3 regions of the Lactobacillus sp. M0403 genome follow, and region 3 is predicted to be linked to each of the others. Evidence: riboswitches for the same ligand, from Rfam matches in the RefSeq annotation. Region 3 holds a riboswitch; each other region holds the start of a gene.
What was found. Region 3 has a riboswitch for thiamine pyrophosphate ahead of H3T48_RS06590 (ECF transporter S component). Riboswitches for the same ligand answer to the same signal wherever they lie in the genome.
Positions count from the first base shown of each region.

Region 1: another riboswitch for thiamine pyrophosphate. It lies ahead of thiM (hydroxyethylthiazole kinase); the one in region 3 lies ahead of H3T48_RS06590 (ECF transporter S component).
Region 2: another riboswitch for thiamine pyrophosphate. It lies ahead of H3T48_RS07540 (ATP-binding cassette domain-containing protein); the one in region 3 lies ahead of H3T48_RS06590 (ECF transporter S component).

Region 1 is NZ_JACFQV010000001.1:384,304-394,338, forward strand. It holds gene glpK (glycerol kinase GlpK) at 1-706, opposite strand, end outside; gene thiD (bifunctional hydroxymethylpyrimidine kinase/phosphomethylpyrimidine kinase) at 854-1,666, shown strand; gene H3T48_RS01650 (type 1 glutamine amidotransferase) at 1,735-2,403, shown strand; gene H3T48_RS01655 (LacI family DNA-binding transcriptional regulator) at 2,516-3,490, shown strand; gene H3T48_RS01660 (PTS sugar transporter subunit IIB) at 3,642-3,950, shown strand; gene H3T48_RS01665 (PTS sugar transporter subunit IIC) at 3,950-5,212, shown strand; gene H3T48_RS01670 (DUF871 domain-containing protein) at 5,212-6,306, shown strand; gene H3T48_RS01675 (PTS lactose/cellobiose transporter subunit IIA) at 6,317-6,655, shown strand; gene H3T48_RS01680 (alpha-L-fucosidase) at 6,718-7,947, shown strand; gene tenA (thiaminase II) at 8,053-8,715, opposite strand; TPP riboswitch at 8,850-8,949, shown strand; gene thiM (hydroxyethylthiazole kinase) at 9,032-9,820, shown strand; gene thiD (bifunctional hydroxymethylpyrimidine kinase/phosphomethylpyrimidine kinase) at 9,832-10,035, shown strand, end outside.
Region 2 is NZ_JACFQV010000006.1:32,314-42,348, forward strand. It holds gene H3T48_RS07525 (ABC transporter ATP-binding protein) at 1-71, shown strand, start outside; gene H3T48_RS07530 (ABC transporter ATP-binding protein) at 61-1,641, shown strand; gene H3T48_RS07535 (energy-coupling factor transporter transmembrane protein EcfT) at 1,684-2,337, opposite strand; gene H3T48_RS07540 (ATP-binding cassette domain-containing protein) at 2,346-3,701, opposite strand; TPP riboswitch at 3,749-3,840, opposite strand; gene H3T48_RS07545 (AraC family transcriptional regulator) at 4,006-4,944, shown strand; gene htpX (zinc metalloprotease HtpX) at 4,997-5,890, opposite strand; gene H3T48_RS07555 (LemA family protein) at 5,902-6,471, opposite strand; gene H3T48_RS07560 (SLC13 family permease) at 6,584-7,684, opposite strand; gene H3T48_RS07565 (iron-sulfur cluster biosynthesis family protein) at 7,876-8,238, shown strand; gene H3T48_RS07570 (hypothetical protein) at 8,429-8,569, shown strand; gene H3T48_RS07575 (HNH endonuclease signature motif containing protein) at 8,680-9,606, shown strand; gene H3T48_RS07580 (BspA family leucine-rich repeat surface protein) at 9,648-10,035, shown strand, end outside.
Region 3 is NZ_JACFQV010000004.1:182,083-192,117, reverse strand. It holds gene H3T48_RS06595 (M42 family metallopeptidase) at 130-1,212, shown strand; TPP riboswitch at 1,275-1,366, shown strand; gene H3T48_RS06590 (ECF transporter S component) at 1,412-1,990, shown strand; gene H3T48_RS06585 (tyrosine-protein phosphatase) at 2,118-2,864, shown strand; gene H3T48_RS06580 (cupin domain-containing protein) at 2,889-3,395, shown strand; gene udk (uridine kinase) at 3,444-4,085, opposite strand; gene H3T48_RS06570 (hypothetical protein) at 4,365-4,835, shown strand; gene H3T48_RS06565 (GntR family transcriptional regulator) at 4,838-5,566, shown strand; gene H3T48_RS06560 (PTS sugar transporter subunit IIA) at 5,688-6,113, shown strand; gene H3T48_RS06555 (PTS sugar transporter subunit IIB) at 6,135-6,608, shown strand; gene H3T48_RS06550 (PTS sugar transporter subunit IIC) at 6,622-7,407, shown strand; gene H3T48_RS06545 (PTS system mannose/fructose/sorbose family transporter subunit IID) at 7,397-8,233, shown strand; gene H3T48_RS06540 (SIS domain-containing protein) at 8,255-9,259, shown strand; gene H3T48_RS06535 (hypothetical protein) at 9,487-9,723, shown strand; gene H3T48_RS06530 (PTS sugar transporter subunit IIB) at 9,851-10,035, shown strand, end outside.

The DNA of each region.
Region 1 (10,035 bases), on a different contig from region 3:
CGCCACCAAAAAAGCGGTAAGACTTAGTATAGCCGTAAATTTCAGAGTTTGATCTAACTTCTGGCAACATTTTCTTAGGAATGTTGAGTAACTCAAGAATGTCATCATCCCACTTTAAGTCGTGGATATTAAAAAGCATTGTCCTTGATGCATTGGTGTAATCCGTAATGTGGGCTTCACCATCAGTTAACTTCCATAATAACCAGCTATCAATGGTGCCAAATAGAAGATCACCTTTTTCGGCTTTTTCCTGTGCACCCTCAACGTGATCCAAAATCCAACGAATCTTAGTTGCACTGAAATACGGGTCAATGATTAAACCAGTTTTCTTATGAATCATTTCACCATAACCATCAGCCTTGAGCTTCTCCGCCAATTCTGTGGTCTGTCTTGACTGCCAAACAATTGCATTATAAATTGGTTTACCAGTTTTTCGATCCCAAATAACAGTCGTTTCACGCTGATTTGTAATCCCAATTCCCTTAATTTGTTCTGGGCGAATTCCCGAATTTATAATGGTATTAGCAATGGTAGTTTGAACAGCGTGCCAGATTTCTTCGGCCTTATGTTCAACCCAACCGGGTTGCGGAAAATACTGTGAAAATTCCTTTTGTGAAGCAGAAACCTTGTGGCCCTCATGATCAAAGATCATTGCTCTAGTTGATGTTGTACCTTCATCAATTGCCATAATGTATTCTTTTAACATATTGTGTTGTGTTTCCTTCCTAGAAGAAAGCGATTTACTACAATTCTACTATTTGCCGCTTTTTTTACAAGAAATAATTATAACATTACACCTGTTTTACGTTATACTTGGGACATAAAGTTTTGATTAAAAAGAGGATACATAATAATGAAAAAAGAAATTATTGCTCTAACCATCGCGGGAAACGATAGCGATGGTAGTGCAGGCATGACTGCCGATCTCCACTCGTTTTACGCACGTGGAGTGTACGGAATGGGATTACTAACTGCAGCAGTTGCTGGAAATACTACTGGTATTTTTGCACAAGAGGTTATGCCCATTCCATTTATCCAAAAGCAATTTGAAGTCTTAAATGACGACTTCAAAATTGATGCATTAAAGACTGGTATGCTGGCCAACAAAGAAGTTATTGGCTGTGTTGCCGAAAATTTGCGCAAATATGACATGGGTAAAATTGTTCTTGATCCCGTTATTATGACCAAACATGGTGATACCCTCTTAGATGATGATGCTTATCAGGCCTTTTTAGACGACTTAATGCCACTAGCTGATATCATTACACCTAACTTTTATGAACAGAAAAAGTTAACTGGACTTGAATTAGCTACATCAGATGAAGTACGTCAAGGTGCTAAGAAACTGCAATCAATGGGTGCTAAAAATGTTTTAATGAAGGGCCGCCATGACGATACTAGCCAGTCTGAGGTAATTGACGTGTTACTAGCTGAAGATGGTAAGTTCTACGAATTCACCAAGCCTTTCATCAATACTGAAAGAATTAACGGTACAGGCGATACCTTATCCGCCGTTATTGCCGCTGAATTGGCTAAAGGCAATTCTATTCTTGATAGCGTCAAGATTGCCAAGGAATTTACTTATGAAGCAATTGCTCATCCAATTGAAGTTGGCTCAAAATATGGTCCAATTAATCATTTCGCAGCACAAGAAGATACGAAGTAATTATCTTTTGCCCCTCCTGCTCCTTTAAGATATACTTTAACGAGATAGTAATAGTTGGAGTGGTTTTTATGGCAAACAAAACAATTAAAATTGCATATTTATACGAAGATTTGATGAATACCTACGGTGATTCTGGGGATGTCAAAATCATTCGCTACTTGTTAAAAAAGCAGGGCTATTCAACTCAAATTGATAATGTCTCTTTAGGTGATGAATTTAATGCCTTTGACTACGACTTCGTCTTTTTTGGCGGTGGTCAGGACTTTGAGCAAACTGTCATTGCTAAGGACTTGCCAAGACACAAGGAAACTTTAACTAAATACATCAATGACGGTAAGCCGATGCTAGGAGTTTGTGGTGGCTATCAGCTTGTTGGCACTTATTACAAAACTAACTCCGGTGTCACAATTAAGGGCCTAGACATTCTACCGTTTCATACCGTTTTTAAAGCAGATAAGCGAATGATTGGCGATACTCGCTATATGAGTGAATGGGGCGAAGTTAGAGCCTTTGAAAATCACTCCGGTCAGACTTATTTTGACGATTCAGACAAGTTACATCCCCTGGGCGAAATGATTGAAGGTTATGGTAATAATCCTCAAGATCACGTTGAAGGACTACGCTACCGCAATTTCATCGGAACCTATTCACACGGTCCTCTCTTAAAAAATCTCAATGTTGCTAATGCCATTGTCAAAATGATTTTATCTTGGCACGATGAACGAGTTAGTGCATAAATATAATGAAAAAGTAATCGTTAATTTTTTCTGTTTTCAAGCGGGAATATTTAACGATTTCTTTTTAATCAAAACAATAATTAGATTAATTTTTAGCAAAAAGGTGATAGTTGTGGCAACAGCACAAGACGTTGCAACACTTGCCGGTGTCTCTATCGGCTCTGTTTCAAATTACCTAAACGGTAAACAGCAAAGAAAAAGCACAGCAGAAAAAATCAAAAAAGCAATGGAACAACTGGATTACCATCAAAATATTATTGCCAGTGGTTTAAAGAAAAACAAGACTATGTCAATTGGGATTGTAATTAATCAACTAACTGACTTTTTTTCTATGTCCATCGTTTCAGCAATTGAAGCTTACGTTGAACAATTTGGCTACAGCATCATTGTTTGCGATTACCATGATGATAAAAAACGTTTTGAACAAAAGTTGGACTTTTTATTGGATCACTCAGTTGATGCCATTATTGTCTTCCACCAAGATTTTGCTACCAAAATGCTGAAAAAAGTGGCTGCAGAACATATTCCAATTGTTGCAATCGATGCGCCAATCAGGGACCTCAAATCAGATGTTGTTGTAGTTAATAACTATGAATCATCAAAAATTGGTATTAACTACCTAATTAATAAAGGGCATCACCAAATTGGCATCATCACCGGATCGGCTAAAAACTACATTTCGCGGGAAAGACAAAGCGGCTATGAAGATGCTTTAAAAGAACATCAAATTCGAAGTGATCAAACAACAATTTGGACCGGTGACTATTCCATTCAATCAGGCTATGATGGTTTTAACGAGCTAATTGCTAAAAATCCAGATCTCGATGCTCTGTTTATTATCAATTATTATATGTCTCTAGGGGCAATCAAGGCCTATCGTGAAAGTGACTTACATCCTAAAATTGAATTTCTTGTATACGATCACTTTTTTGTTAATGACCTCTTCTTCCCTGAAATAAGTTCAATTGAACAGCCTGTGGATCAAATAGGCACAACAGCAGGAAAACTATTAATTAATCGCTTATCCAAACCAAATAGCAGTGATTTTCAGACCGTCTATTGCAATAATATTCTTCACTTAAAATAGAAAGCGCTTGCTTTTAACTATTAATGAGCTTATAATTAACCTATAATTTGAAATGATTCATTTTTAAAGTATCTGTATTGTTTTAAAAATGATGAGATTTAAATTTTTTATTTTGTTAAAACTTGAATCGATTCAAGTTAAGGAGGAAAAAATGAATATCTTATTAGCATGTGGCGGTGGCATGAGTTCATCAATTTTGGCAACAGCTTTAGCAAAAGAAGCTGCTGGCCATCAACAAGACTGGCATGTCCACGAAACTAGTATTGACAAAGTTGAAGACGATTTGAATGAAAACGACTATCAAGTAATCTTATTGGCACCTCAAGTGTCTTTTAAAAAGAAAGATTTCGAAGAAGTAGCAGCAGAAAAGAATGCCAAATTCGTTTTGATTCCAATGACAATGTATACTCCCGCTAAAGTGGACAAATTGTATGAGTTAATCGTAAAGGAGACCGAATAATGAATTTCGATACGATTTCTGCAAAAATGGGACAAGTTGCTAACAATCGATACTTGACTGCTATCAGAGACGGTATGTCAGTAATTATCCCTGTATCAATTATTGGCTCGTTTTTTACTATTTTATTGAACTTACCAATTGATGCTTGGAAAAACTTTATTCAACCATATGCATCAATGCTATCAGTGCCAATGTACTATTCCATCAACTTGATGGCGATTTACTGTGTTTTTTCAATTACATCACATTTATCCAAGTACTATAAAATTGACCCAATCTCAACCAGTGTTTTGGCCGAAATGTCTTTCTTTATCCTAGCAATTAATCCAATTGTCCTTGATAAAGCCAAGGCAGGTATTGCACCCGGAACTTACATGTCAATTGGTAATATGGGGGCTCAAGGGCTCTTTACTGCCATTCTTTGTGCAATCTTTTCGACTGAAGTTGTTCGACTTTTTACTCAACACAATTGGGTAATCAAAATGCCTGATGGTGTACCAGCTGCTGTTGGTAAATCATTCAGTGCCCTACTTCCTGGTATTTTAATTATTGTTGTTTCTTTTGTTTTGAAAGAAATTTTCAAACTTGATATTAATGCCATTTTAACCTGGGTATTCTCACCAATTGGCTACTTTGGCCGTGATAACTTCTTATCAGCAATCATTCCTGTGTTCTTAATCACTATCATCTGGTTGTTTGGCGTACACGGAATGGTTATTGCTACACCAATTCTTTACCCATACTGGTATGCTAACCTTAACGCCAACGTTGCTGCAGTTGCTCATGGTCAAGCTCCAGTTCACTTCATGACAGAGCAGTTTTTCCAATGGTTTGTTTGGATTGGTGGCGCTGGTGCTACCCTTTCACTCGCAATCCTCCTAGCTTTTGCTGGAAAATCTAAGTTTAGTAAAACAATGGGTGCTGTAACTTTGGTACCAGCAATTTTCAACATTAACGAGCCTCTGATTTTCGGTATTCCAATCATTATGAACCCATACTTTGCTATTCCGTTTGTTTTAGCACCTACTGCAATGGCAGCTATGACTTATGTAGCAATGAAATTACATCTTGTAGCTTATACAACCGCAGTTGCACCTTGGACTTTGCCTGGACCAATTGGCGCTTGGATGGCAACAGGATTTGATTGGCGCGCCATCGTTTTATGTATTGTTAACATTTTGATTTCTCTAGTTATTTACTACCCATTCTTCAAGATGTTCGATAATAATCAACTGAAATTAGAGCAAGGAGCAAAAGAATAATGTACGGAATTTCGGTTTATCCAAATAAAAGTAGCGTGAAAGAATGTATCAACTATATCGATCGTGCTGCGGAACTAGGATATAGTCGACTTTTCACCAGTTTACTAGAGCTTAATGACGATCAAGAAGCTATTCTAAATAAGTTTAAAGAAGTTTTGCTTCATGCTCACGAAAAAGGTATGTGGGTTAGCTTAGACGTTAACCCAGGCTTATTTGACAGCTTAAATGTTAGTTACAACGACTTATCCTTTTTTAAAGAGCTTGGAGCCGATATTGTACGTCTAGATTCAAATTTTGATGGTATGCCTGAGTCAATCATGACTTATAACCCTGAAGATTTATCAATTGAAGTTAACATTAGTAATGACACAGGAAATTTGGCTAATATCTTTAGCTATAGTCCAAACAAAGAAAAAATTATCGGCTGCCACAATTTTTATCCTCAACGATACACTGGCCTAGACACTAACTACTTTTTGGAAACCACTCGCAAATACCATGATATGGGTATAAGAACTGCTGCCTTTGTATCTTCTAACGCTGGAGAAATCGGACCACATCCATATAATGCAGGCTTGCCTACGCTAGAAATTCACCGCAATTTACCTATTGAAAAGCAAGCACAGTACTTAATCAACACACAGCTAATTGATGATGTGATTATTGGTAACGCCTTCGCTAGTGATGATGAACTAGCAAAAATTGCTAAACTTGATTCACAAGTTCCACAATTTTTCGTCGAATTTACTCCAACTGCAACTGCTCTTGAAAAAGAAATTGTTTTAGAAAACTTACACTTTAACCGTGGAGATATTAACAGCTATGCCGTTCGTTCTACATTTGTAAAACTTAAATATAATAAGCAGGATTTACCTGTTAATAATCCAGTAGATCAGTTAAAGCCCGGAATGATCACAATTGGTAACAATGATTTCGATCAGTATAAAGGCGAACTAAATATCGTTAAGCAAGAAATGGATAACAGCGACCATCTAAAAAATGTTGTTGCACAAATTGTTCCTAGCGATTTGCAATTCATTGATTTTATTAAGCCATGGGATAAATTTAAATTTATTGACCTCAACAATTACTAAAGGAGTAACTATGGAAGGTTTAGAAGAAATTAGTTTTGAAATTATCAGTCATTCTGGTCAAGCAAAAGCTGAAATTATGGAAGCAGTGTCGCGCTCTCGCTCAGGTAATGAAGACCCACAACCATTACTTGATTCAGCAAAAGAAGAGCTTAAGCAGGCTCAAAACAGCCACTTAAAAGCACTATCAGATTTTGCCAAAACAGGTGATAGCAAAATTGATCCCCTGTATATGCATGCTGAGGATCAGATGATTACCGCTGAAAGTTTTTTAGACTTTGCAACAGAATTGATCAAAACTAACTTAGAATTAGCAAAGTTAAAGCAAGAATTACAGAATCAGAGCAACTAATACTTTATCCCACAAAACTATTAGTTGATTCAACAATTCACAAATAGTTGAAAGTAGAAATAATGAAAATAGAAAATAAAATCGCAAACTTTGAAAAAATGGGTATTGGCTTATTTGTTCATTGGGGACTTTATTCCAAGTTCTCTAAGGGTGAATGGTCACAAAACATTTTAAATATCCCAGAATATCAAGCAGCTTTTAATGAATTTAATCCTGCAGAAGAAAATATTCGTAATTTAGTTAGACTAGCAAAAAAGAGTGGCTTTAAGTACATTGTCCTAACAGCTAAACATCATGATGGCTTTTATCTCTTTGATACTAAAGGAATTAACTCTTTTGATAGCATTCACACTCCCTTTAGCAAAGATGTAATTAAAATCTTTACTGATGAATGCCATCGACAAAACATTTCTCCTTTTATTTATTATGCTACCTATGACTGGAATAACGATAAATATAATAATGATTTTACTGGTTATTTATCAGAGCTACGCGAGTTAATTAAACTTTTGTGTACTAACTATGGTGAAATTGGTGGTTTTTGGTTTGACGGAAATTGGGACAAACCCAATGCTGATTGGCAAGAACAGCAACTTTATGATGAAATAAGGGAACTACAGCCTAATGCAATAATTACTAACAATACGGGCTTAGAGAAGCAAGGAACAAGTGAAGGAAGAGATGTTGATGTTTTAACCTTTGAACGTGGTGATCCTAAGTCCATTACACATATTCAAAATGACCGCTATTTAGCCGCTGAAACATCGCTAACTCTCAACAAACACTGGGGTAACGCTCAAAATGACCTTAACTACCTTTCCGCTCACGATTTAATCGAACAAATTTGCCGTACTAGAAAAGTTGGGGCAAATTTATTGATTAATGTTGGACCTGAATTCGATGGTTCTCTAAATATTCACTGTCAGTCAATGATTGAACTAGTCGGAGCCTGGATGGCCATCAACCACGAAGCAATCTATCATACCAATAATTTTGAACATCCAACATATAAAACATGTTCAAATGATGATGACTTTATCAAAGGTGATTACTTGTTTGTTGATAATTTAGGCAATATCGGTAACAGTAATGTTGTACTTGGCGGTGAGGAAAATCGCAAACTTATTTTTAATGATTACCCTTCGCGCCCAATAACCCGTATAAGTTGGCTCGATAACCAGCAAGAAGTCCAATTTAAGCAAAATTCTAAAACTAACACATTAGAAATTGAAGCAAATGGATTTGAGTACGGAACCAACTTGGTTGAGCGTGTAGCTAAAATTTATTATTGATTTTAATTTCAAACTTATTAACTAAAGCATTCATAAACAAATAGCTCCGAATTATTTTCGGAGCTATTTTTGCTTATTAAAAATCATACAACTGATAAGTATCAATTACTTCCATTCTTCCTGATTATAAGCCATTTGCCAAAATCTTAGTTCATAGTAGCTGCTTCTTAAAAATGCATCCTTCATTTTAGCAAGTTCTTTTTTAGGGACATTGGTTGCGAGCTGGTTAATCAATGCTAACAGTTTTTTTACATTAACTGCATACCAGTCACTGTCGTATGTATCAATCCATTCTTGATAATACTTCACTGGGGATCCTACTTTAGCCATTTTATGACCAATTTCTTGATAAAGCCAATAACATGGTGCAATTGCACACAAAGCTGCTTCTAAGCCATCTCTTTGTAATGTTAGATAGAGATGATTAACGTACGCATATGCTGTTGGCGCAACTATTGTAGTATCAACTTCATCATCTGTAATGTTAAGTTCTTTGAAAAACTGCTTGCGCACCTCTACTTCGGATTCTTGAAGATCCTCTGCGCTTGCCAGCACAAAGTTTTTAATATTTAAATCTGTAGTTTGTTCTGCAATTAACTGATGAATTTTGGCAAACTCAGATAAATAGTATCGATCCTGGAGCAAATAAAAGCGAAATTTAGCAAGTGGTAATTCTCCACTTTGCAATTCGATGATGAATGGCTGCTTTTCACTTTTAATCCACAAGTCACTAACTAATTGATGCAGTTGATCCGTAAACTCAACCATCTTTGTTCTCCCTAATACCTAATAAATAATAATATAGTGTTTAAATTTCTCTTAGTTTACCCTAGTATTTTTTTATCAGCAAATTCAGATAAATACTTATTGTCTTGGTTTTTAAAAGCATGTATAATTGAAAGCGATAACACGAGGGGTGCCTTTGGCTGAGATAAAATTTATATTTTGAACCCTTTGAACCTGTAAGCTAATCCTTGCGTAGGAACGTGTCAAATAGGCTTTTTAATTGCTTTGACACTCCTAAAATCGTGTCAAAGCTTTTTTCATAGCTTTAAAACGAGGCAAGCATTTTTAGGAGACATAAATGAAACTTGACCTTTTAACTAAATTACGTGAAACCAACCCAGTTGTCCTTAACGCTGCAAATTTTGTCACCGTTCAGGATGTGGCTAATGGATTAAATGCGCTTGGTGCATCACCAATTATGAGTAAAGAAATCGCTGAAGCTGAAGAGATGGTCCAAATGGCCTCAAGTCTGGCTATTAATTTAGGAACCTTGACTAAATTGCAGATTGAACAAATAAACAGATTAATGCAGCTAGCTGTTCGTTACCAAAAACCCATCATTTTGGACCCAGTTGCTGTAGGGGCAGTCGAATATCGCTTAGATACAGCTAATAATCTATTAGCTAATTTTCCTGTCAGTATTATTCGTGGAAATGTTGGTGAAATTGCCGCTTTAGGCGGCTTTGATTGGAATGCCAAAGGAATTGATGCAGGTACTGGAGATGAAAACGTCGATCAAATCACCCAAGAAACTGCTAAAAAATTTCACTGTGTAGTTATTGCAAGTGGTGCAACAGACACCATTAGTGATGGGCAAAAAACAGCTCACATCTATAATGGCACTCCACTATTTCAGGCACATGTAGGATCGGGTGATATGCTGTCCAGTATCGTTGCCGCTTTTGCAGCAATTTGTCCCGATTCATTTGAAGCTGCTCAAACAGCAACTCTTGTTTTTTCAGCAACAGGTGAATTATTAGCACAAGAACATACTGAAGTTGGTCCTGGTACCTTTAGTATGTATCTCATGGATTATCTAGCTAAAATAAGCATTTCTCAAATTGAAAATGTCGCTAAGTTTGATTAGGAGGCTTCTTAATGACAGAAGAAATTAATTCTTTCCCACAAGTTTTAACTATTGCAGGTACCGATTCAGGTGGTGGTGCTGGAATCATGGCCGATCTTAAAACATTTCAAATGCAAAATGTATTTGGTACTGCTGTAGTTGTGGCAGTGACTGCTCAAAACACACTTGGTGTACAAGACTCATTTTTAATGCCACTAGATATGATTGATGCACAA
Region 2 (10,035 bases), on a different contig from region 3:
ATAAAGTTAAGGCAATGTTTGATAAAGAAATTAAATTAGTAAGCAACAAAGAGGAAAAAGATGAATTTTAAAACATTTTATCGGACGAATCGCTTACGGGTGTGGGTAATTGCCTTTTCAAGTCTAATGCAGCCCTTTGTCTTAATTGCTGCTGCTTACCTTAATATGTTGGAAATTAACACTTTACGAGACCATAATAAAAAGGCTTGGCTAATAATCGTGCTTGCCTCATTACTGGGCTACTTGCTCTCCAACTTTTTTGATATGGTGTCCAACTATCTACTAGCTACTCATATTAGGGAATTTAATCAGCAATTAAGGGGCAAGATTCTTAGACATCTTTATGATGAAAAAAGAACTTATCAAGTCGCTGAAGTTGAGAATCAACTGACAAATGATTTGAACATGGTAAATGATCAGTACTTTAACTTGCTACCAACTATCTGTAATTTTCTTGGCTATATTATTTTTTCCGTAATTGCATTGTTGACGATTAATTGGACGCTGTTAGTGATAACCCTACTAACAGTCTTATGCTCAATATTTTTGCCTAAACTAATTGATAAGCCAATTCAAAGGGCAATGGAGAATGTGTCGCTTAAAAATAGTCAATATTTAGATTTGATTGAAAAATGGCTCAGTGGAATTACCGAATTGCAACGTTATGCAGCGGGCGAACACTTAATGAAGGTGTTGCATGTAGGTGCAAAAAAGTTGGAGGATGCAAAACTAAACCAAACTGCGAAACAACAAGTTTTATCAATTATTACTGGTAGTATTTCGCAAATAATGATTTTTGCCTTATTTGTATGGACAGGGGTGCTAATTAAAGGTCATATGGCTCCTTTCGGTGCGATTGCCGTTATCGGTAATTTTAGTACTTATATGTCTATTGGGATTGAATATTTGCCATTTTATCTAGGCTTAATTAAGGGCACTAGTTCATTGAGAGACAAGATTACCGCGGAAACTTTACCTGTAAGAGAGCATAGTGAAACTGAAATCCATGAAAGTCCCTACGCCTTCAGGACAAAGGACTTAGCAGTGAAATTTCAAAATGGTGAAACCCTAAAGTTTCCAGATATTGAGGTCAAGTATGGTGAGAAGATTTTACTTACTGGTGATAGTGGAGCAGGTAAATCAACTTTATTTAAATTGATTTTAAACTTTCTTGCGCCTAGCTCTGGGCAACTTGAGTTTATGAATCAAGCAGGTGAAATTATTGAACCTGATCTTACTAAGATTGGTTATATTGCACAGGATCCTATTTTGTTCCCAAGCACTGTTAAAAGTAATATTACAATGTTTAACGATCAGCTGGATGGTCTGGCTGAAATAGTAGGTCAAAATATGGGTCTCACTGATACATCATCTTTTGCACAAGGTCTTAATACTGAAATTAATCTACAAAAGCTGAATATTTCCGGTGGTCAAAGACAAAAAATCATTTTGGCACGTGCACAGGTCCATGATAGTAATATTTTATTAATTGACGAGGGAACCAGCGCGATTGATCAAACAGCAACACTGGAAATCTTGCAACAACTACTGCAGAAGCCTAACACCGTTGTTTTCATTGCACATAACTTCAATGAACGCATGAATAGCATGTTTGATCGAGAAATTCATTTGAGTAAATAAAAATAGTTCCAAAAAGTATTAACTTGATGGAACTATTTTTTGTTACTTTAAGGTAAACAGTGCAAGGTTGACTAATATTAAGATGACGCCACTCCATAGCCAATCACTGGTTTTAAGTGGCACGGCAACAATCACCGAGCGTTTCGCACCTTCGACGTAGCCATGAGATTCCATTCCTTGCGCCAGATTTTCAGCTGAATTCAGCGCTACCAAGATGGCTTTGAAGTATAAAACTGGTGACCAAAAACTGAGGTAAACTCCGCGCATCATTCCAGCAATGCGAATTTGCTTAACTGCTCGCTTCATTTGGGGAATGATATTTAATGCGGCCAAGACGCCATAAGCAAACTTACTTGGTAAATGAAAATTCTGTTCGAGTGAACGGGCTAATTCTTCTGCAGTTGTTTTGATCGATACGCAACAGATTGTTAGTGTGTAGACATAAATACGGCTAGATAGACTGAGTGCATTTTCGAGGTTAGGCTGCGGGGCAAACCAGTAAAGAGTCGCAAAAATGGTGAATGCCGCAATTAATGGCGTAAGCAGGGTGAACAATAGACTTTTAAATTTGATTTTTTGCGTAAGTAAATAGACAACAGCAAAAACAATTACCAATAAGTTGGTTGTTAAACTAGTTTTAAGCGATAACTCAATTGAAATGATTAGTGCTAAAAGAAATTTGAAACTAGGATTCATCTTTTACCTCACTTATTACTGTACGTTAAATAATGATTACTAAAAATTAAATGGTAGTCACACCAGTCGGCAAGATTAGTTAATTCATGACTGATAATAAGCAACGTTTGGTGTCGCTGTTTCTGACTCTCATGCAATAAGTTCATGACCTTTTGTGCCGATTCATGATCTAAGCCACTCAATGGCTCATCAATCAGTAACACTTTTTGGCTGGAAATTAACATTAATAAAATCTGCAACTTCTTTTGTTGACCGCCTGAAAGAGAATAGACAACTTGATCTTTGGTTTGACTTAAGTCGAGATAATCCAACATCTCGGCTATTTTTTCTTTTGTAAAGTAGCTGTCTTTTGCTTGCTTCAGACTGAGCTTGATTTCGTCTTCAACCGAAACGGCAATAAATTGGTCAGTTGCGGTTTGAAAAATTTGCCCAACTTCCAGTAAGTATTTTCTTGTCGTCTGGTTACGGATTTCCCGCTTGTCGTAGGTAATACTTCCTCTGTACGGGAGCATTTTAGTCAGAACATTAAATAATGAAGTCTTGCCAACACCGTTGGCACCGGTAATTAGTGTTGTTTTGCCAGCAATGATGTTTAGATGGTCTTGCTTTAACAGAATACGATTTTGTTCAACTTGAGCATTAGTTAAAACAAAACATGGAGTTTCATTTTCAGGAAGGGCAAAAGTATAAGTGTGTTCCTGTTGACTATCATGCAATAGTTCATTTTTACTTGCTTCATCTAGCAGCGTGACATTATCACGTTTAAATTGAAACAAGTAGTCACAAATGTTTTCATAGCCAGTCAAAACATGGTCAGTTAAAATAATCGTTTTTCCTTTATCCCTTAAATGCGCCAATTTAGTAATTAAAAATTGACGTGCTTCAGGATCGCAGCTAGCAAACGGCTCATCAAGTAAAAACAAATCAACATCCATTGCGACTAAGACAGCTAGTGCAACTCGTTGTTGCTCACCACCCGATAGTGTCGTTATTTTCTGATCCAGTAACTGTTCAATTTGCGTAAACTTGGTTGCATCGTTAAGTCGCTCTAGATATTGATCACTACTTAGTTGTAAATTTTCGAGAGCGAAAATTATTTCTTCTCGTGGAGTTGCCATAGTAAACTGCTCACCGGCATTTTGAAACATCATCGCGGAACGTAATCCATCTAGTTCAACTGTTCCACTAACTTTACCAGCATATTTAGGATAAAGGCCGGCTAAAATTTTTAACAAAGTGGACTTACCACAGCCAGTAGGCCCAATGAGTAGCGAAAATTTGCTAGTTGGAATTTCGAGTGTAATGTTATTAAGTATTTTCTGTTGCTCGTCGTATGAAAATGAGAGCTGGTTTGTTCTGATCAATTTTTCTTACCAAGATAAATAAAAAGCCATTGAACAATGATGTTCAACGGCGCAAAATAATTAGTTTCCCTTCGCTGGCATTGTCCAAAGCAGGTTCAATGGGTATATTCTCAGCCTAACGGCACCCCTTTAGTATATTCATGATTATTATACAAAAAGAACCTAGTACTTGTCTAGATTGCATCAAGAAGTGAAAAAAGCATACGGGTTTTTGTTAAAAATGATAGCTCAAGTCCAACTTAGGGTTAAAAATTACGATATAATAAAATTATGAAAAAAAGATACTAATAGGCGGGTGATAACTATGGCAACGGTGAAACAGGAACAGTATTTAACAAGTGTAATTGATGCAACTACTTCTGATTCCAATGAAATAAGATTGAGTCCAGGCAGTAATGACTTTGACTTGTTTACAATTAACCTCGAAAATCATAACGGCGGGGTCCATCGTTATCAAACAACAGGACTAACGATTCTTTATGAAGCTGTTGGGACTACAAAAACCAAAATTAACGGTCAGGCGTTCACGATTTCTGCTGGTAATATTATTCTTTTGCAAAAAAAGAGTGAATATGAAGTGGAAAAGCAGGGCAAAAAAGATTTACTAGTTAAAATAGAACTTAGTCAAAGGCTGTCCGAACAATTTACTTTAAAAAAGAAACAGTACTTTAGTGAACAAGAAAAAGCTGTAATTGATCACATCAGTAAGCTAATGACAACAAACAGACTATTAAATTTAAACTGTTCAGCAATGTCGAGCTCTGCACAAATAATGAAAAAGATTATCGATGAATATCTTAATCAGAATCTTTTTGTTGAAAACATGGTGCTTGCCGAGCTTAGTATCTTATTTGTAGCAGCACTTAGAAACAAGGACTTTGAAAAGGCGCCGACTGCTGCACCTAAATTTGCACAAACAGCCTTGGAACAATACATTGATGAGAACTTTGCCGATGTTACTTTGAATGAAGCGGCCAAGCATTTTGGGTTGAATCCGAATTACTTTTCGACCTTGGTTAAGCAGAAGACTGGTAAAAGTTTTGTCGAGCACGTTGACGAGAGACGAATGCAGGAAGCGCGCAATTTACTTGCCCGTCCCGACATTTCAGTCAAGGAAATTATTACTAGAGTGGGTTATAATGGGAAATCATTCTTTTATAAAAAGTTCGGTGAGTACTATCATGAAACGCCTGTTCAAATGCGGGCTGAACTGTTTAGACAGGCCAATATTAATCTGAAATAAAATGAGCAAAAAATGCACCCCTATTAAGGGATGCATTTTTTAATAACTAAAATTACATTTTTTCTAACCGCTCAATTCGGTCCTTTGTAGGTGGATGACTATCAAATAAATGTGTAGTACCCCTTTTATGAAGTGGGTTTTCGATGTACATTCCTGCGCTACTTGGATCTGCTTGTTTCATTGGATCGGAACCATCAATTTTTTCCAAAGCAGATATTAATCCTTGCGGATTACGTGTTAATTCGACTGAGGAAGCATCTGCTAAGTATTCGCGATTACGCGATAATGCCATTTGCGCAAGACTAGCACAAAGTGGTCCCAAAATAAGAACAAAGACAATCGCAACAATTTTAAAAACCATTACAATAGCGTTGTTACTATCATTGTCACTATCACGATCATCATCAATCCACCAGATATAGCGGCTGGCAATACCAGATAAATATGAAATAACACCTACTAAAACAGCGGCAATGGTTGAAACTAAAATATCATAGTTTCTAATGTGAGAGATTTCGTGTCCTAAAACGCCTTCGAGTTCTTCACGATTCATCATGTCGAGGAGTCCTTGTGTAACTGCCACCGCTGAATGCTCAGGGTCCCGCCCTGTTGCAAAGGCATTTGGACTAGCATCATTAATGATGAAAACACGCGGCATCGGAACTTTACCAACAAGAGCCATGTCTTGAACAACATGCCATAACTCGGGATTGTCGGCTTCATGAACTTCTTGGGCATGATTCAAGCTCATTACTAAGTTAGCTGGATTGGGCAAAACTATTAGTAAATAGATTGCACAAGCAACAAGGGCAATAATCAGCCCCAAGATTGGATTGTCCGCAAAAAGATAGCCGAATCCAACGCCAGCAAGAGCTAAAATGAGCGTAAACACCACCATGATGCCAGCTGTTTTTCGTTTATTACGAGCAATTTGTTGAAATAACATGAGATTAGTATCTAAAATTTAACCTTAGGAACTTCTTTTTCAGCTTCGGCTGTCTGCAAGTAATCAACCTTTTTGAAGCCGTGGATTCCAGCAACAATATTTGAAGGGAAGGTTAATAGCTTTTGATCGTAAAGAGCAGCAGATGAGTTGTAAAGCTGTCTTGAATAAGCAATTTTGTTTTCAGTGTTAGTTAATTCTTCTTGCAATTTAGCAAAGTTTTGGTTTGCTTTTAAGTCAGGATAGTTTTCTGATAAAGCAAAAATAGTTTTTAAGCTATCTGAAAGCTGATTCGATACCTTTAAAGTTTCAGCGTGATCATCACTAGGAATGTTAGTTAATTGATTACGCAGTTGAACTACCTTTTCTAGTGTCTCACTTTCATGCTTAGCATAACCTTTGGTGGTTTCAACTAAGTTAGGAATTAAGTCGTTACGACGCTTTAGCTGAACATCAATTTGACTCCAAGCTTCGTCAGTATATACTTTGGCTTTTTGCAAGCCATTGTAGATAGCGATATAAATTGCCAATATTAATACGACAATAATTACTGCTATCCAAATTGTTAAGGTAAGATTAGACATTGTTTTTCCTCCTAGAATAATATTAGTTAATTATAACTGATAACTGTGCACTTGAATATAAAAAAAGGCTTTACACAGCGTTTACTGGTAAAACCTAATAAATAATTAACTTTTAAACTAGGAGCAGTACCCAGCCAATTAAAGTCAAAATAAGCAAACCGGCGAACTGCATCACAATCCATTTTTTGAAAAATTCACCGCGTGAAACTGAGGCATTTTGTGTAAAGGTCTTGAGTACTAGCATGTTAGCCATTGAGCCAATTGGTGAGCCAAAGCCACCGATATTAGAGCCTAGAAACAGTGCCTTGGCGTGAGTGGTGAACTTACCGACTAAGATAGTTGCAGGTACGTTACTGATGACTTGGCTTGAGAGGATGGAAGTAAAGTAGGTAGAAGTTTCAGAATTCACCGTTGCGTGAATTAAACTAACGACGATTGGAATCTGTTGGATATCACTAATGAAAATAAAAAAGCAGGTAAAAGTTAGTAATAGTGCGTAATCCACTTTTAGTAAAATTTTGGGATTAATTAGTAGAGCCAAGATAATCGCAACAATCATTGGAATTACTACATTGATAACTTTAAAGACACCCAAAAAGAACAGAGCGAAAACTGCGGTAGTGATAACAGTTGGTCGTACACTAATATCAATTTGTTTAATATCTTGAACTGGAATCTTGGTGCGCGGAATAAAGTGAAAGATAATGAATGCGATCACCAAAGCAGAAAGTAGTAATGGCAATGACCACGAGAAAAACTCAAGCGCATTAACAGAGTACTTGCTGACAAGAAAAATGTTGTGTGGATTACCCCATGGCGTAAACGCGGCGCCGATATTTGCGCCCATGCCAATTAACGTAACCGGCAAAATTTGTGGTAAATCGCATCTTTTGGCAATATTTAAATATAGTGGAATCAAGGTAAGAGCAGTTATGTCATTACCTAAGAACATTCCAGAGATGATTGCTAATAAGGTGAACAAGATATTCAATTTCTGCATGTTATCAGCAATACTAGTCAATTTATAGGCTAAAACATCAAGAACATGCAAGTAAGCATAGATTTGAATGATAGTTAGCATTGCAGCTACAGAAAAAATCGTATGTAAATTAATGTCTTCGAGACGTGGTCTAGCGAAAAAAAGGCTTATCAGTGTCACCACTGCAGTAATTTGCAAAATGCGGTCACTAAAAACTTTTTTTAAGACGGTCATAAAATGTCCCCTTTCACACATTACAATCATCCAAAGTCAATAAGTCTATTTTGAGCTTTTTTTTCTGTGTTCGCAATATATATTTTTGGCTAGCAAAAAGGCTGCAAGATTAATAAACATAATTTTTGACTTCACAACTTACTATACCCTATACTTAGGGAAACAGACAAAGATTAGGGGGTAATTTTATTATGAGTAATTCAGAAACTGTTAAAGTAAATATCAAACCTGAAGCTGCAGATAAGATTAAGGGCCAAGTTAAAGATGGCCAGGTAGTTTTGTTATCACTGAATGATGGTTCTAATAAATATTCTGACGTTGGTGGTACATGCACCGTTGGTTCAAGTTTCCAATTTGTGATTTTGGATCAAAAAGACCCTGACTTTACAATTGAAGTTGAGAACAATGCAGGCCTTGATTTATATACTAGTCCTGCTGAAATGCAATACTTAGGTAACGACTTAGTTGTTGATGAAAAGAATGCAGCAATGAGTCTTGCAGACGATGGCGGCGTGATTGACGGTGCTGTCACAGTTAATGAATATAATAAATAGAAATAGTAACAACTAATACGCTAAAACTTTTTAATTAAATGCAAAAAGACAGTCTAATTTAGATTGTCTTTTTGTTTTTGTGAAAAAATAAATGGTAATAAGTTACTTTTAAAGAAGCATCCTTGCCTGCTTGAGCCTTACGTGGTAAACTAAATGAGATTTTCGAAAATCTGAAAGGAAGTATAGTACTATGCGTAAAGGTGAAAATTACAACACTGGTTGTGAACCAAACCAAAGACCTAAGAACAAGAAAAACGGTAAGAAGCGTGTTGCTCACGTAGCAGCAGTTGTTGCTTTCTTGAACAAGGCCAAAGCAGACGAAAACAAATAGTCTGAAATAAAAACGATAAAGGCGGATCAATTGTGATCCGCTTTTTTTCTTACCATAATTTGGGGTAAAATTGACTTAAGAAGCATTTAGCCAAAAGGAGCAGTGGTAAAGTGAAATTTCAATGCAGTGCATGCGGATTGCGCATCAATTCAAGACACTTTAAACAAGCGGGGTTAATGAATCCACAATTGACCAGCATTTGTGATATCTGTATTCAAAGTGGAAAAGAACCAGCGGACTTTGCCAATATGGCGGTTGCAATCTTTGCCCAAGGACTGCTCTATACTTTTATTGGCAAAAATGAAACAACGAAAGATGATGAAGAGGCCGCTTTTTTGGTCACCAAAAAAGATCAGCGAAAACGTTATGAGGCCTTTATCCAAGATTACGATGGAAATGAGTTGGCCCAACAGCAGCTTAAACGAACCGAGTTTAATCAAGCAATAATTGACAGTGAAACAGGAAAAAGCGACTTTCTTCCCAAGCTTGAATTAACCTTTGCCGAAAACCTTGAAAAAATGGGCTTGAGTGTTGATTTTAAACTTAATGAAGTCGACTATATTGATCGTGAGCGTATTCGGGCCAAGTACCATTACCGCTGCCAATACTGTGGCCGAAGGGGACGCAGTGTTGATCATAAGGATCCCGTTTCACTTTCACACAATAATGACCTCGATAATTTGATTTTATCTTGTCAGGAATGCAATCGAATTAAGTCTAATATGCCTTATGAATTGTTTGTTAAGCTGAACAGCCAGATTCCCCAAGTCAACCAGAAGCTGGTAAAGTATGAAAATGCATTGGCAACACTTAAAGGAGAGTTTGAACAAAAAAGACGTGAATTAGCGGCAAAAATGCATCTTAAGGGTGTGGTCAATGATCCAGAACTAAATCAGATGCGTAAGCAAAATAAAAAGTTACAGGATGCAATTGATAGCCTGGATAGTGACTATAACGAGTTGCGTTCTTTACGTGAACAGCACTTTATGACGGGCTGGAAATTAGCCCAGGAAGAGGAAAAAGACGATATCATTTGATTTTAAAGGACTAAAATAAGTTGTAAGAGGAGGAATAAAATATGAAATTTCAAAAAGTAAGACGAACTAATCTACCAAAAATAGGCATTGGTGTAGCTTTGACACTCTTAGGAGTGACGAGTGGAAGCGGCCTTACCTCGCATGTTTTTGCGGCCGCTACTGTACCTGCTGCAAATGATAAAACCGATAGCACACAACTGGCTAACACAAATACTGCTAATACTCAGCTGGGCTTTTGGACAGGTACAGATGGAGATTGCACGTGGAAATATGATGTTCTTACTAATACATTGACTATTAGTGGTGCTAAAGGTGCACAGCTTTCCAGCACACCTTTTACTAAAGAGCTCAGTTTGGCGGGAAATATTAAACACATCTCTTTTGAAAATCCGGTACAGCTGGCACCTGATTCAAAAGAAAAATTTGCTC
Region 3 (10,035 bases):
CGTACAAAAAGTTAAATTAAATGAAAAATAGTAAGATTATTATAAATGCTTTTTAATTTAATGGTTATGGGCTAACAGTTTTTGCTACAATGGAAGAAGTAATTAGATCAAGCGAAAGGTATTAAAAGTATGAAAAAAGAGCAAGAAATCAAAATGCTAAAGGCTTTTTCAGATGCCAATTCAACTTCTGGCTTTGAAGAAGAGTTTGTAAAATTATTTACTGAAACTGTTAAAGACATTGCCGATGTTAAAGTGGATGGAATGTTGAACGTATATGCTTCAAAAAAGGAGAATCAACCAGATCGTCCAGTTATTCAGCTTGATGCACACTCAGATTCGGTTGGCTTTATCACTCAGGCTGTTCGACCAAACGGAATGATTAAGTTTGTCCCACTTGGTGGTTGGGTAAAATATAATATTCCAGCTTTGCGGGTTAAAATTTTAAATCGTGCTGGTGAATATGTTCCTGGCGTTGTTGCAACTAAGCCGCCTCACTTTATGACTGAAGAAGAACGTAATAATGTTCCCGATGTTGCAGACATGTCGATTGATGTTGGCTCAAGTTCACGTGAAGAAACGATTAATGATTATCAAATTGATACAGGCTGCCCAATCTTTGTCGATGTAAAATGCGAGTACAATGAAAAAACTGGTCTTTTCTTTGGTAAAGATTTTGACGATCGTTTTGGTGCTGCTGCAATGGCTGATGTACTTGACAATTTAAATGGTGAGCAAGTTGACTTTAACGTAGTTGCTGCCTTATCTAGTCAAGAAGAGGTTGGTTTAAGAGGGGCATATGTTACTGCTAAGGCTGTTAAGCCTGACTTGGCAATCGTTCTTGAATCATGTCCCGCTGATGATACCTTTACTCCAGAATGGTTATCTCAAACTGGATTAAAACGTGGGCCAATGCTTCGTGACATGGATACATCGTTTTTACCTAATCCTAAATTCCAACAATATGCCTGTGATATAGCTGATAAAAACAATATTCCTTACACTCGTTCAGTTCGTACTGGTGGTGGACAAGATGGTGCAGCAATTTACTACGAAAATGGTGCACCAACAATTGTTATTGGAATTCCTGTACGTTATGAGCACTCACCATATTGCTTTAGTGCATATCAGGACTTCAAGGCATCAGTTGATTTAACTGTTGCTATTATCCGTGATTTAACCAAAGAGAAATTAGCTAGTTTTAGTCAATTTTAAATTCAAGGTTGATTACTAATCTTTTAAGTCAAGCATACTTGGCTATGTTATAATAGAAAAAATAAAGTCACTAGGGGTGCCACATTTAGCTGAGAAATACCCTCTGAACCTGAACGGGATAATACCTGCGCTAGGGAAGTGTTGAAATAGATTTTTCATGTACTCCTAATGACTGGTGAAGTTTGTTAGGAGTATTTTTATGTTTACAAGATCTTCAAAGTGGAATGTCAAATCGATTATTTTACTTGCGTTAATTGGAATTATTTTAGGGGTAATTTACACCTATGGGTTTAACTGGGCGTTTAACCTGGTAAAAATGATGTTATTGCCAACAGGCTACGCACCAGTGACTGATGCAGTCTTTTCTGGCCTCTGGTTACTTGCAGGACCCCTTGCAATGTACTTTGTACCTACAGCAGGCTCTGGCGTTGTTGGTGAAACTTTGGCTGCAATTGTGGAAATGGTGATTGGTGGTCAATGGGGCGCTACAACGGTCCTTTCTGGACTAATTCAAGGCGCTACTAATGAAATTGGCTTTTTCCCTAAAAAAGAAAGATATCAAAAGTTTTCTTGGCAAAGTGTTTTAACGGGTGCCTTTTTTGCAGGGCTAGGTAGTTTTATACCAACATACTTTTTATATGGCTGGAGTAAATTCAGCGTTAAACTGCAAATTATTATGTTTGTGACAATGCTGCTATCGGCGCTGCTTTTTGATGGGGTATTGATTAAACTAATTACCAACTTATTTGATAGAGCACTAAAGCCTAAGATTGACTAAATAAGGTAAACGCTAATAATAATTAGCGTTTTTTAATGCTACAAAAGCCATGGACTAAATTGTGAAGAAAAATTATAATTAATGCTTATATGAGTAAGTAGAGTGCAAAGATACTATAAGGAGAATTATGGCAGAGAATATCACAAATTGGCGTTCATTAGGTGGCTATGTTGGTGCCGAAGGTAAAAAGGTTAAAGAGGAGATGCTTTTTCGTTGCGGTCAGTTATTTGATTTAACCGACGAGCAAAAAGATTTGGTTCAAAATCATTATCAACTTAAGAGACTTGTTGATTTACGTGGTGATGATGAACGAAAAGAATACCCAGACTATGTTTGGCCAGGTCTTGATTATGTGATTTTAGATGTTTTAAAAGATTCAGGTACAAATCAGGCAAGTGTAGATGAAATTGTTTCGGCTAACAGTCATGTGGAATCTGATATGCTCAAGACATACGAAGAGCTAGCCTTATCAAATTCTGCACGTGAAGGTTACCATCAATTTCTGATGGACCTAATTAATGATCCTGTACCAGTTGCATTTCATTGTTTTGCTGGGAAAGACAGGACTGGTGTTGCAGCAGCATTAATCTTGAAGAGTTTGGATGTTAGCGAAGACCAAATTTTTGAAGATTACTTGAAAACAATTGAGGCTCGTAAAGAAGCAAATCAAGAAATTTTGGACTATTTAAAAGACAAAATGGATCCTAAGAATATCAAAGATGTTGCGATTGCCTTAACGGTTGAACGTCAGTATTTGGAACGTTACTTTGAAACTGTCCAAAAGAACTATGGCGACTTTGACCGCTACTTTGTGGAAGGTCTTGACTTGCCAGCTGATTTTAAGGAGCAGATGCAAAACATTTACTTAGTTTAGTTTTTTGCCTGTGATAAATAGTATTTGAAGAAAAGAGAAAAAATGAATCGCGAAGATTATATCAAGAATTTAAACCTTGAACCCCACCAAGAGGGTGGCTGGTTTCGCCAAATTTATACTAGTGACGAGCAGTTTTACGCTGAAGATAGTAAAGGTGATCGCTATTACTACACTTCAATTTATTTCTTACTAGATGATACCAGTTGCTCTCATTTTCACCGTTTAAATCACGATGAACTGTGGTATTACCATGATGGGGAACCAATCACCATCCACTGTATTTCACCCGAAGGAGAGTATCAAGCTGTTAGACTAGGTAAGGATGTTACCAAGGGTGAAGTGATGCAATTTAAAGTACCTAAAGAAACGATTTTTGCTTCTGAAGTAACTAAACCTGACAGTTTTTGCTTAGTTAGCTGTGTTGTTTCACCAGGTTTTGATTATCATGACTTTGAGATGCTTAAGAGAAAAGAATTGTTAACGCAGTATCCAAAATATACCGAAGTAATCGAACGTCTAGCAATTGACTAAAAAAAAAGACCAAGTTCTAATGAACTTGGTCTTTTTATGTTGAGATAATTATTTAGCGTTTTGACTTAAGACAGAATGGACCTTGGTAGTCAGCATGTCAATTGCAACGTTATTTTCGCCACCCTCAGGGATGATAATATCCGCATAGCGTTTGGTTGGCTCAATAAATTGGTGGTACATTGGCTTAACAGTATCAAGGTATTGTTCAATTACCGAATCAATTGAACGACCACGTTCCTTAATATCGCGCTCTAAACGCCTAATAAAACGAATGTCGTCGTCAGTATCAACATATACTTTAATATCCATTAAGTCACGGATTTCCTTGCTAGCTAATACAAGAATACCTTCCAAAATGATAATATCAACAGGTTCCGTATGGATTGTTTTCTTGCTTCTTGTATGTTCCTTAAAATCATAAACAGGCATCTCAATTGGTTGATGCTTTAACAAACAACCAATTTGCTCTTCTAGAAGGGGAACATCAAAGGCATCGGGATGATCATAATTAATGTTCTGTCTGATATCCATTGGGATGCCTGTGTTGTCTTTGTAGTAGGAATCTTGCGTCATAATCAAGACATGTTCATTTTCTTGCATTTGATCAACAATTTTATGGGCAATTGTTGTTTTTCCACTACCAGAACCACCAGTAATTCCAATCACAACAGGTTTTTCAAGTTTAGACATAGAGCTACTCCTTTTTTATCAATAAACATTTTACTTTACTTTTCCTTGAATTACCAATACTTAGGGGAAAAAGAAAGGTTCTACGTGAGTTTTTAAAATTTATTACAACTTAATAAGTCTAAAAAATAAAAGACTTGATAAATTAAACTAATCGTTTTTTGTGTTCAGGAAGAATAAAATAGTATTTGGTAGAAAATATGAATAATGGTAAACTTCAACCTAATAAAAGATTCAGTATTTTTATTGCGCAGCAGGAGAAGTAATGTGGAGGGCCTCTAAATGAAAATAATTGATTTAAAGAAGTATTTAACACCATTTGAATTTCAAGTAGTTGATAAAGATATTAGGGTAAAAATATATTCGGACACTACAATCGAGGCTTCTGGATTTTATAATTCCATTTTTAAAGGAGAAACTGGATCATTGAGGAAAAGACTTTTTACAATTATTGAAAATGGAAAAATAGTTTCTGTAATTACTTCAATAATCCCACAAAAGTTCATTAGCAATCCACGTATTGATGATATTGAAGAGGAAACAGACAAAATACAAAAAAGTACAGAAATTTATAATGATATTATGCTTACTTGGCCCAGTAATGACGAAGAAAAATTGTTTTTAAGCAATCAAACGCAAGAAAAGTTTCAAGTTATCTTACGAAAGGCTCTTTTTGTTAATGCGAATAATGACATAATTAGGTATGAGGAAGATGCGATGTTACCTGATGTTTTTTGTTTGCAAAAGGGGTAGCTATGAGTTCATTTTTATATCAAGAAGCCAAGAAAAAAATATTGGACATAATTGCCAGCGGCGAGTTTAAACCAAACTCTAAAATTTGGAATGAACGAGTTTTTGCCCAGAAATTAGGCTACACACGTTCAACTATAAAAAATGCAATTAATTCATTAGTTGAAGATAATATTTTAGAAAAAAGAAGGGGAGATGGAACGTATCTAGTGAATGAGAATGTAAATAACTCATTTGAAATAGGAGATGATTCCCCGAATTCATTTACACAGCTTGTTAAAATTAATCGCCAAGAAGTGGTCAATAGAGTAGAGTCGTTTAAATTAATCTATGATAATAAAGATTTAGCTATTATTTTTGATGATAAATATAGCGACTTTTATGAACTAATTAGAACACGCATAGTAGACAATACTGTTGTGGCCGTTCAGAAATCGTATATTCCTTTTAGTTTGTTTGAAGATGCACACCGATATGATTTTAGTAATATGTCTTTATACGATTATATGGACTTTAAGAATCATAAACCGACAAAATTTGAGACTAGAATTGAAGCTCGGCCAATTAGTGACAATCAGTTTGTAGAGGATACAATTAAGTTAGATAAATCTAAATACGCCTATTTATTATTCTTGGAGTATCGCGGTTTTTCAGATAAAAAAGAGATGGTTGAATACACAAAGTCATGGTATAACCCCGATTTTATTAGCTATAAAATAAAAGTAAAAAGATAAATTGGTCTTAAAATTGGTTGCAAAAAAGGAACTACTTTAGAAAGCGGTTCCTTTTTCTATTGCCTAAAATAATATTAAGTACTAAATTAAAGTTATGAAGAAAAGAAGGGAGGAAAGTCGCATGGAAATAGTATTAGCAAGCCATTCCACTTTAGCTCGTGGAATGTATGATACTGCTTCACTTATTATGGGAAAGTCAAAAAACCTGCACTACATAACTGCATATTTAGATGATAGTGTTAACTTTTGCGACCAATTGAAAGAAACAACTGATGAGATTTCAAATCAAAAAATTGTTTTTGTTACTGATGTTGTGGGTGGTTCTGTTAATAATGAGCTTACCAAATTTGTTGCTGAAAAACCAAATTGGTTTCTTGTTTCTGGTATGAATTTGCCTTTTGTATTAGAACTGCTTAATTATTCAATTGCTTATCCAGATGACGATTTGGAAGAAATTAAAGCTAAGTTAGCTTCTTTAGTTGAAACAGGTAGAGAAGGATTACAGCTAGTTGAATTAAAAGATCAAAATGAAGAAGAAGATTTTTAATTTGAAAGGGGATTATAAATTATGATTGCGATGACGAGGATTGATTATCGGTTATTACACGGACAGGTTGCTTTCGCATGGACCAATAACCTATCGGCTAATGCAGTTTTAATTGCAAATGATGAGGTTGCAGGAGATAGTTTTCGTAAAAAGACATTTCAATTGGCTAAACCAGAGAATGCTAAGTTGATATTTAAAACAATAGAGGATTCTGCTAAAGCAATCGCAAGTGGCGTAACTGATAAATATCGTGTTTTTATCGTGGTTGAAACCATCAATGACGCGTACCGTTTGGCTAAACTTGTTCCTGAAATAAAATTAATTGACTTAGGATTATCGAGTGAAAAAGAGGGTTCAACTAACATTGCAAAGTCAGTTTATGTAACAAAGAAGGACATTGAACAACTTACTGAACTTGAAAATGATGGAGTAAAGGTTCTTGTAAAACAGGCGCCAGGCGATCCTGATACAGAATTTTCTTCACTGATTAATTAGGAGGAAGAAAAAAATGGTTTTACAAATTATTGGTATCTTTCTTGTTTCCTTAATTGCTAATATGCAAGATTTTCTTGGTTCATCTTTTATTGGACGACCAATTGTTACTTGTTTATTTATTGGCTTGATTTTTGGAAACGTCCAACAAGGATTAATTATTGGAGCAACACTTGAATTAGCCTTTCTAGGTTTAATGGGTGTTGGAGCTACCGTCCCTCCTGATGAAATAATCGGAGGAATTTTGGCAACAGCTTTAGCATTAAAAAATGGTTATGGAGTCAGTGTGGCTCTTACATTGGTTTTACCAATTGCAACCCTAGGGTTATTAATTAAAAATTTGCTTTATGTTGTTATCTTCCCTGCAATGGCACATAAAGCAGATGATTATGCGGACCAAGGTGAAGTGACTAAAGCAGGAAATATGCATATTTGGGCATCATTCACGAGAGTCATTATGATGGCACTAGTAACGACTATTTCGTTTGCTCTTGGTAGCAACTTAGTTGGTGCATTCGTTAAATTGATTCCGAAGTTTTTGATTGACGGTATAACTGTTGCTACGCAAATTTTGCCAGCCGTTGGTTTTGCAATGTTAATTAACATGACTTTCTCGAAAAAAGTTGCACCATTTTTCTTTATTGGATTTGTTTGTGCGGCATATTTGAAGCTAGACATGATTGCAGCATCAATTATTGGAGCTATCTTTGCGGGCATCATGTATCTGATTACTGAAGAAATTCATAACAGTAATGGTGGAAACTCAAATAGCGCTACGGAGGTGCAAGAAGATGACTTCTAATATTAAAGAGAATACTCAGGAAAAGAAACTCACCAAAAAAGACTTAAAAGGAATTTTTTGGCGTAGCATGCCAATGGAAGCATCATTTAATTATGAACGAATGATGAGTATGGGTTTTGCCTATACTATGACGGGAATTATTAATAAGCTTTACGACAAAAAAGAAGATAGAAAACAGGCAATTAAGCGGCATCTTGAATTTTTTAACTGTACTTCAGCCACATCACCATTTATTGCTGGTGTATTGGCCTCAATGGAAGAAAAAAATGCCAATGATCCAGAATTTGATCCTAGTTCAATTAACACAATGAAAACTGGATTAATGGGCCCTCTTTCAGGGATTGGTGATTCAATTTTCTGGGGTAGTCTAAGAATTATTGCGAGTGGTATCGGTGTTTCTCTTGCTCAAAAAGGAAGCATTTTGGGACCAATCTTGTTCATTCTAATTTATAACATTCCAAATTTATTAGTTAGATATTATGGCACAATGTGGGGTTACAAGTTAGGAACAACATTTGTAGACAAGATGGCATCTGGCTTGATGAATTCAATTACGTATGCCATTAATATTTTGGGAAATACTGTTATTGGCGCTATGGTGGCTTCAATGGTTGTTATTAATATCCCTGTTCAACTTAGTGGTGGTAAAAATCCCGAAACAATTCAGTCATTGCTTAACTCAATTATGCCCGATTTAATGCCTTTAGCAATTACCTTTTTCATTGCTTGGTTACTAAAGAAAAAGCATGTCAAGATGATGTGGATTTTGCTAGCAATCTTAGCTATTAGTATTTTGGGCACATTCTGTGGTTTCTTAAAGCCTTAATGGATTGAAAGGAAAAAATAAATGTATTTCGATAAAAATGAGTTTTTAACTAATTATAATTCTGCCGTGAAGGAACTTGATCACGTTGATGAAGTTCTAGCAAAATTAAGAAAAAAGGATATCAAAAATATTTTCTTTACTGGATGTGGAGGTTCATATACCAAGTTTGTTAACTTACGTCCGTTAATGTTTAAAAAATTGTCTATTCCTTTTGTTGTCACTACACCTGAAGAATTATGTGACCTATATCATGATGATATAACCAATGATAGTTTAATTTTAGCTGGTACAAAAACCGGTGAAACGACAGAGTTGGTTGAAGCAATTGAAAAAATCAGAAAAGATTTTCCTAAGTCAACGATTATTAGTTTTATCGGAGACGAAAACAGTACCTTAGAAAAAGAAGGTCTTATTGATGAGCGTATTAAATCGTTTGATACGGATGCAAATTTAATTGAATTAGGTTGGTTTTTAATTCACTTTGCACAAGAGACAGATAATAAAACAAATGAAAGCCAAAAACAGCAGCTTAAAGAAATGGCACAAAATGTAGCTGAAGGGATAGAAGCACTTGTTCCTGCTGCCTTAGATCACGTCAATAATACTGATATTGATCAGATGCAAATGTGGGTTGGTTCAGGAAATGTTTGGGGAGAAGTTTGCTGCTTTGCAAATTACTTAATGGAAGAAATTCAGCACATTAAAGCACAAGCAATTAACTCTGGTGAGTTTTTCCATGGACCTTTTGAAATTATTGATAATAATCAAAGTGTTAGTGTTGTTGTTAACAGTAATTCGAATCGCCAAGAAGACATGCGTGTAGTAAACTTTGTTAAACAATTTGCTAAAAATCCTTTGATCATTGATATGAAGGTTTTTAAACTAGATAAATTTGATAGTGACTTACAGGTGTTCATTGAAGCTTATGCTTTAAACCATTACTTTGACACGCTTTTCAACATGTATTCAATTAAAACAGGCAAATCTGCTAAAACAAGACGCTACTACCGTTTGCTTGAGTATTAAACCATAATCTTATTAAAAAAATGATTCAAAAGCCATATTTCGGTACTTGACCGAGATATGGCTTTTTTTTGCTAAAAATGAGCCATTATTTGCTGGAAGTGCTATCATAAAAGTATAAATAGATGTAGTACCACTCCTTAGAAAAAGACAGTGCAAGTCTAATAACTTTCAATTACTAATCTTTTACTAAAGATAAAGATACTTACTTAATTGAGGAGGACAGAATCATGCTTTTAACTTCTAGTTTGGCAACCTTATTAAAGGGCAATGTTACTGGTCGCTTAGTTGGAATTGTTTTAATTATCTTAGGTGTAGTTGAATTGCTTTTCAGCTTAAGATATAGCAAGGGTGTAATTAAAAATGGGACTAGCAATGGCTTCGCCCCAGCTTCGATGGCCTTTTCGTTATTCTTCGGGCTGATTTTATTAGTTGTGGGAATTTTCGTTGTTGTAACTACTTTTTAAGTAGTAAACCAATTTTTTATTAAAGACGAAAATAGGATTAAATATTATCTTTTTGATAGTAAGCGCTAACCTAAAAGTGTTATAATGTAATTAAATTACGGATACATTTTAGGAGGAAAAAATTATTATGGCAGAACAAACTATTATGCTGAATTGTAGTGCAGGAATGAGTACATCATTGCTAGTAACCAAGATGCAACAAGCTGCTAAAGATCAAGGAATTGATGCAAATATTTTTGCTTGCCCAGCTTCAGAAGCTACTCAACATATTGAGCAGGATCATCCAGATTGTATTTTACTTGGGCCACAAAT